2 regions of the Alloalcanivorax xenomutans genome follow, and region 1 is predicted to be linked to the other one. Evidence: predicted binding sites of a transcription regulator. Region 1 holds the regulator's gene; the other holds the start of a gene.

What was found. Region 1 encodes sigma-54, which starts transcription at its own class of promoters, with help from an activator protein. Its sites were predicted from a motif close to TGGCACNNNNNTTGCTNT; they were not measured.
Region 2: a site for sigma-54 is predicted at 1,841-1,858, ahead of RYH70_RS02120 (formate/nitrite transporter family protein). Genes of this name have one in related genera too.

What each region holds. Positions count from the first base shown of each region.
Region 1 is NZ_CP136538.1:3,466,031-3,469,435, reverse strand. Features, by position in the region: gene ptsN (PTS IIA-like nitrogen regulatory protein PtsN) at 1-222, opposite strand, end outside; gene hpf (ribosome hibernation-promoting factor, HPF/YfiA family) at 231-530, opposite strand; gene RYH70_RS15890 (RNA polymerase factor sigma-54) at 599-2,065, opposite strand; gene lptB (LPS export ABC transporter ATP-binding protein) at 2,213-2,938, opposite strand; gene lptA (lipopolysaccharide transport periplasmic protein LptA) at 2,941-3,405, opposite strand, start outside.
Region 2 is NZ_CP136538.1:423,984-427,388, forward strand. Features, by position in the region: gene RYH70_RS02115 (bifunctional protein-serine/threonine kinase/phosphatase) at 1-901, opposite strand, end outside; gene RYH70_RS02120 (formate/nitrite transporter family protein) at 960-1,769, opposite strand; gene RYH70_RS02125 (DedA family protein) at 2,063-2,614, shown strand; gene RYH70_RS02130 (glutathione S-transferase family protein) at 2,852-3,405, shown strand, end outside.

The sequences.
Region 1 (3,405 bases):
CTCGCAGCGTCCGAGTCGGCAGTGGGGGATGGCGATGCCTTCACCGATACCGGTGGAGCCCAGGCGCTCCCGGGCCACCAGTGCATCGAACACTTCCTGGGCGCCGAGGTCGCCGCAACTGGCCGCGGCCAGCTCGGCAACCTGATCCAGAAGGCGTTTTTTGCTACCCACCTCGATACCGTTATGGGTGCGGTCCTCGGTGAGAAGTTCTCGTACTCGCATAGATCCGCTTAGTGACCGTGCTTGCGGCTCACGGTCTTCTCCTTGTGTTTGAGAATCTGACGATCCAGCTTACTGGTCAGGGCATCAATAGCCGCGTACATGTCACCGGCCTCGGCGGTGGCGAAGACTTCGCCGCCGGAAATGTGGATGGTGGATTCCGCTTTGTGGGTGTTCGGCTCCGGGGACAGGATTACCTGAATGCTGGTGATCTGGTCGAAATGCCGTTCCAGCTTGGAAAACTTGTCGTCCACATAATCACGAAGGGCTTCGGTGATATCCAGGTGATGGCCACTGATGTTGATTTGCATAGCTGGCTCCTTTGCCTCGTTATTTAACCCCGGCCGCTGGCCCGGGTTATAAGCCGTTTCCCGCGTCGTCAAACCAGGCGTTTGCGAGCGCTGGAAGACGGGATTCGCATCGCCTCTCGATACTTGGCGACGGTCCGGCGCGCCACCTTGATCCCTTGCTCATTGAGCAAACTGGCCAGCTTATTGTCGCTGAGCGGCTTGCGAGGGTTCTCGGCGGCGACCAGCTTCTTAATGATGGCACGAATGGCGGTGGAAGAACATTCACCGCCGCCTTCCGTGTCCACGTGACTGGAAAAGAAATATTTCAGTTCGAACACCCCGCGGGGCGTGAGCATGAACTTTTGATTGGTGACCCGGCTGATGGTGGATTCGTGCATCTCCACCGCCTCGGCGATATCCGCCAGCACCAGCGGTTTCATGGCTTCCTCGCCATAGTGGAAGAAGTCCTGCTGCACCTCGACGATGCGCCGGGCCACCTTCAGCAGGGTGTCATTACGGCTTTGCAGGCTTTTCAGGAACCAGCGCGCTTCCTGCATGCAGTTGCGCAGGTACTGGCCGTCCTCGCCCTCGGTGCGGCGGGCCAGCCGGGCGTACTGGGCGTTCAGGTTGACCTTGGGCAGGACTTCCTCGTTCAGTTCCACCCGCCAGCCGCCGCGGAAGGGGCGTACCACCACGTCGGGAACCGCGTACTCCGCCACCTCGCCGCCGATTTGTTCGCCCGGGGCTGGATCCAAGGTGCGCAACAACGCCAGAGCGTCGAGGAGATCGCTTTCCGTCACCCCCATGGCGCGGCGTAGTCCGGCATAGTCGTGCTTTTCCAGTAGCGCGAGATGTTCCAGCAGGGCGGTCGCGGTGGCCAGGTGTGGAGTGTCTGCGGGTTGTTGGCGCAATTGCACGCCCAGGCATTCGGCCAGGTCGCGGCTGGCCACGCCGATCGGGTCGAACTGCTGCAGCCGATGCAGGACCGCCACCACTTCGTCTTCCTCCACCGGATCATCGGCATCGGATATTTGCCGCTCGGCGGTGTCGATCACATCATCCAGGGGTAGGGACAGGTAGCCACGGTGGTCGAGGGCGTCGATGAGGATGCCGGCGATGACACGGTCCCGATCACTCATTGGGCTGAGGTTGAGTTGCCAGAGCAGATGATCCTGGAGGGTGACCGGAGCGACGTGGCGCTGTTGCCAGGCATCGGCGTCATCGTCCTCGCCGTTGCCCGAGCCGGAACCGGACTGGCCCACATAGAGGTCATCCCATTCACTGTCGCTCTCCACCGGCCCTTCCACCAGGTCGTCCAGGGCCTCGTCGCGTTCGAGGTCCATTTCCTCCGCTTCCCAATCGTCATCGGCGGGGGTGTCGTCCTCGGTGTAGGCTTCGCTCCCTTCTTCGAGTTCCAACAGGGGGTTGGTTTCCACCGCCTGCTGGATTTCCTGGCGCAGGTCCAGCGTCGACAGTTGCAGCAAGCGAATCGCCTGCTGCAACTGCGGCGTCATGGTGAGCTGCTGGCCGATCTGGAGTTGTAGACTCGGTTTCATACTGCCTTGGTGGTCTGGTGAATCGCCAAGGCGGCAGAATAGCAGCGTCTTTCAACGCTTCGCAATTTATTTAAGCAATATGTATGCCAATGTTGAAATTACAATTGAAAAAGAGTAAGGGCTCCGTTGACCGCGATTTCCAAGGGGCTACAGCCGGAAGTCGGCGCCCAGATAAACGTCGCGGACCTGCTGATTGCCAAGGATGGTCTGGGAATCGCCCTCGGCGATAATGTGGCCGGCGCTGCAGATATAGGCGGTATCGCAAATGTCCAGCGTTTCACGCACGTTGTGGTCGGTGATCAGCACGCCGATGCCGCGATCCTTGAGATGGCGAATGATGCCTTTGATGTCATTCACCGAGATCGGGTCCACCCCGGCGAACGGTTCATCGAGCAAAATGAACGCGGGGTCCGTGGCCAGGCCGCGGGCGATCTCCGCCCGCCGCCGTTCGCCGCCGGACAGGCTCATGCCCATGCTGTCGCGGATATGGGTGATGTGAAATTCCTCGAGCAGGTTGTTCAACTCCTGCTCACGCTCGGCTTTGCTCAGTTCCTTGCGGGTTTCGAGGATCGCCATGATGTTCTGTTCCACGGTCAGGCGGCGGAAGATGCTCGCCTCCTGAGGCAGATAGCCGATACCGCGCTTGGCGCGCCCGTGCATGGGCAGGTGGGTGATGTCCTCGCCGTTGATCTCGATGCGCCCCGCGTCCGCTTCCACCAACCCGACGATCATGTAAAAGCAGGTGGTCTTGCCGGCGCCGTTGGGGCCCAGCAGGCCGACGATCTGGCCCGCTTCCACTTCCAGGGAGACGTCCTCGATGACGCGGCGCCCCTTATAGCTTTTGGCCAGTTGGCGGGCATTCAGTTTCGCCATGGTCAGGGGGTCTCCGCATCATTGGGGGTGCTGTTGTCCGGCGCGGTGGCCGGCGTGCTGTTAGCGGGCGACTGGGTCGAGCTGCCGTCCTCGCCTGGGTTGCCTTCGCCGTTTTGCGACTCCTCGCCGCCGCTGTCGCCGTTCCGGGCCTGGGAGGCGTTGGCGGCCGGAATCACCAGCCGCACCCGTTTGTCGCCCTCGCTGCTGGCGTCCATGCGCCGGGAGTTGAGATCATATTCCACCCGGGCCCCTTCGAAGGTGTTGCCCTGATGTTGCACGTAGGCGTTGCCGGTGAGGATCAGACGGCGGCGCTTGAGATCGTAGACCAGTTTGTCGGCGTGGGCGTTCAGATCCTTGCCTTCACGCATGCGTACCGGGCTGCCGGTGGCTTCCACCCGCACCAGTTGCTCGTTCTCGGTGAACAGCCGCAAGACATCGGCGTTGAGTTGACGGTTACCCTGAATCAG
Region 2 (3,405 bases), 1.5 Mb from region 1:
TTTTCAGCACCACGGTGGCGCCGCTGTCCAGATCTTCCGCCAGGTAGACGTGGCTGCGGCTGCTCGCATGCAACTCCCGCAGGATGCGGAAGCCGTCGAATTCCATGCGCGCATGCAGCTCCGGCGGTAGCGGCAGATCGTCAAGACGGCCGGACAAGGCGGAAGATTCATCCCGCGGCAACCGGTCGACGCGCAGGACCTGCACGGTCAGGTTATCCTCACTGCCGCGTTCGTAGGCCAGCGCCGCCAGGGTCCGCGCCGCCTGGCGCGGATCGGTTTGCGAGGCCAGAGTGCTGGTCAGGGTGTCGGTATCCAGATACTCGTGGACGCCGTCGGTGGCCAGCACGAACCAGTCCCCTTCCGTCACCGGCATGCTGAGATGATCGATTTCCGCGCGGGCGTTCATGCCCAGTGCCCGGCTCAGGTAACTCTGTTCCCGTGACACCCATAACCGGTGGTCTTCGGTGAGCTGTTCCAGGACGCCGTTACTCAGCCGATACAGACGGGCATCACCCAGATGGAAGCAATGGGCGCTGTCCCCCTTGATGACCAGAGCGGTAAACGTGCATACGTAGCCCCGGTCCAGGTCATAACGGTATTGGCTTTGGCGGGTTTGCGCGTGCAGCCAGGCATTGGTGGCGTTGATCACCCGTTGCGCGGACTGCCGTACCGACCAGGTTTCCGGGGTGCTGAAGTAGTCTTCGAGAAAGCTGCTGACCGCGGTTTCCGAAGCGATGTGGCTGACGTTGCTGCTGCCGATGCCATCGGCCAGCGCCAGCACCAGCCCCTTGCTGATCAGCGCCATCCCTTCGGGAATCAGGGCGCCGTGGAAATCCTGATTGACGGCTTTGCGGCCTTTGTCGGAGTACTGTCCCAGGGATACCTGAAGGGAGGAAGGCATGGCGTTGGGTGCTCCGGCCATGACCGGAGCACGTTCCTGTTGGTTTTCGTTCCTTGGATTACAGGGAACGTTTCGGCGCGGTGCGCACATGGGTGGTATAGAGGGTCAGACCAGTGAAGGCGAGGCCGCCCACCAGGTTGCCCAGCGCGGTGGGGATCTCGTTCCAGATAAAGTAGTCGGCCACGGAGAAATCGCCGCCCATGAGCATGGCGCAGGGGAACAGGAACATGTTCACCACCGAGTGCTCGAAGCCCATGTAGAAGAACAGGAAGATCGGCATCCACATGGCGATCACCTTGCCGGAAACCGTGGTGGAAATCATCGCGCCCACCACGCCCATGGACACCATCCAGTTGCACAACATGCCGCGGATGAAAATGGTGATCCAGCCAGCCAGGCCGAACTCGGCATAGCCCAGCGTACGGGATTCACCAATGGCTGCCAGCTTTTCGCCCACGGTTCCCGGCTCGGTGTTGAAGCCGTAGGTAAGGATGAAAGACATCATGAACGCCACGGTGAGCGCGCCGGCGAAATTGCCCAGGAACACAAGGCCCCAATTCTTCAGGACACGATTGGTGGTCACTCCCGGGCGCCGGTCCAACAGCGCCAGCGGGGTCAGCATGAACACGCCGGTCAGGAGATCGAACCCCATCAGATACAGCATGCAGAATCCCACCGGAAACAGCAGGGCACCGATCAGGGGATTGCCGGTTTGTACCGTGATGGTCACCGCCATGGCCGCCGCCAGGGCGAGGATGGCGCCGGCCATGTAGGCACGGATCAAAGTGTCGCGGGTCGCCATGTAAATCTTCGATTCACCGGCATCCACCATCTTGGTGACGAATTCGGAAGGCACTAAGTAAGACATGGTCGCACTCTCTGGATCATCAATGTTTGCGGAAGGCCCTTAAAAGCGTCGTTCTATTGCTATGGAGAGGGTCAGCAAGAACCGCACCAGGAGCGCGAGTGAGTTTTTAAGTTGTTGATATAAAATAAGTTTTTATTTTTGTTGGTAGGGGTGATCAAGGGCCGGGCCGCACGCGTGGCGCCATTATGGTGCAGGGCGCCGGGTCCGTTTTGGTGCTTTTCCGGAAGGGGGCGTCAATTGTGCGGTGTCGGCAATCGGGGTAGGCTGCCGGCTTCCCCCTGCCGGCCTTCACCATGCTTCAACACTTCCTGGAACACTTTGGCTATCCCGCCCTGTTCGTGGGGACCTTTCTGGAAGGCGAGACGATTCTGGTGCTGGCGGGGTTCCTGGCGTTCCATGACTATCTGCGTCTGGATCTGGTGATATTCACCGCTTTCGCCGGTGCTTTTTGCGGGGACCAGCTCTGGTTTCTGCTCGGGCGCCACCATGGCCGGCGGTTGTTGCGACGTAAACCCCGCTGGGAAGCGACGGGCGAAAAGGCTTTGAGGCTGGTGCGGCGTCACCCTGATTTGTGGGTGCTCGGTTTCCGTTTCGTCTATGGCCTGCGAACCGTAATGCCGGTGGTGATTGGCTTGTCCGGCTACCCGCCGCGCCGGTATTTGCTTTTCAACGCTCTGGGCGCCGCGATCTGGGCGACGGCGCTGGGCTTCGCCGCCTTCCATTTCGGTACCTTGCTGGAAGGGCTGCTTGGTCATCTGAAACGCTACGAGTTTTATGTCTTGGGGGCGCTGTTTCTGATCGGTGTACTGATGTGGCTGTGGCGCTATTTTCGCGCACCCCGCTGACACAGGATGCGCTGCCAAGGCCGCTTCCCACAGAATGAGCGCTACGGAGCCGCTGTGGAAGCTGCCTTGGCAGCGACCGGCGTGTAGGCGTGCCCGCCCTCAGCGGTGGGACATCCATGGTCCACGGGCCGCTTTAGCCTTTCTATACTCTGAGCTCAGTACATATCGTTTTCCCCGAGCCCGTGGTCCGGCTACCTTGCGATTCTGGTTTTTCTGACAGAGAAGCGAGCCGGGCCCATGATCACCGTATTCACGGATTCTTCCCCCAACGGCTTCAAGGTCACTATTGCCCTTGAAGAGCTGGGGCTGCCTTATACACTGGAACAGATCAATCTTCATGCTGGCGAGCAGCGCCAGTCGTCGTTCCTGGCAATCAACCCCCATGGCCGGATTCCCGTCCTGCGTGATGAGCAAACCGGAGTGACGCTTTTTGAGTCCTCGGCGATCCTGTTGTATCTGGCGGAAAAAACCGGGCGCCTGCTGCCGGAGGCGTTGACGGCCCGTTGGGAAGCCATCAAATGGCTGCAGTTTCATTCCGCCAGCATGGGGCCGATACTGGGGCAGCGCGTGCATTTCGAGTTGTTCGCGCCGACCCGGTTGCGCGAGGCTATTGATCGTTACCGGAGCTTGAGCGAGGAAGCCTTCGCCACGCTGGACCGTCATCTGAGTAGCCGGGTCTTTCTGGCTGGCGACAGCTATTCCATCGCCGATATCGCCACCTTCGGCTGGACGCATATCGCCGTGATTTGCGGCTTCGGATTCGAGCACCATCGCCATTTGACACGCTGGCA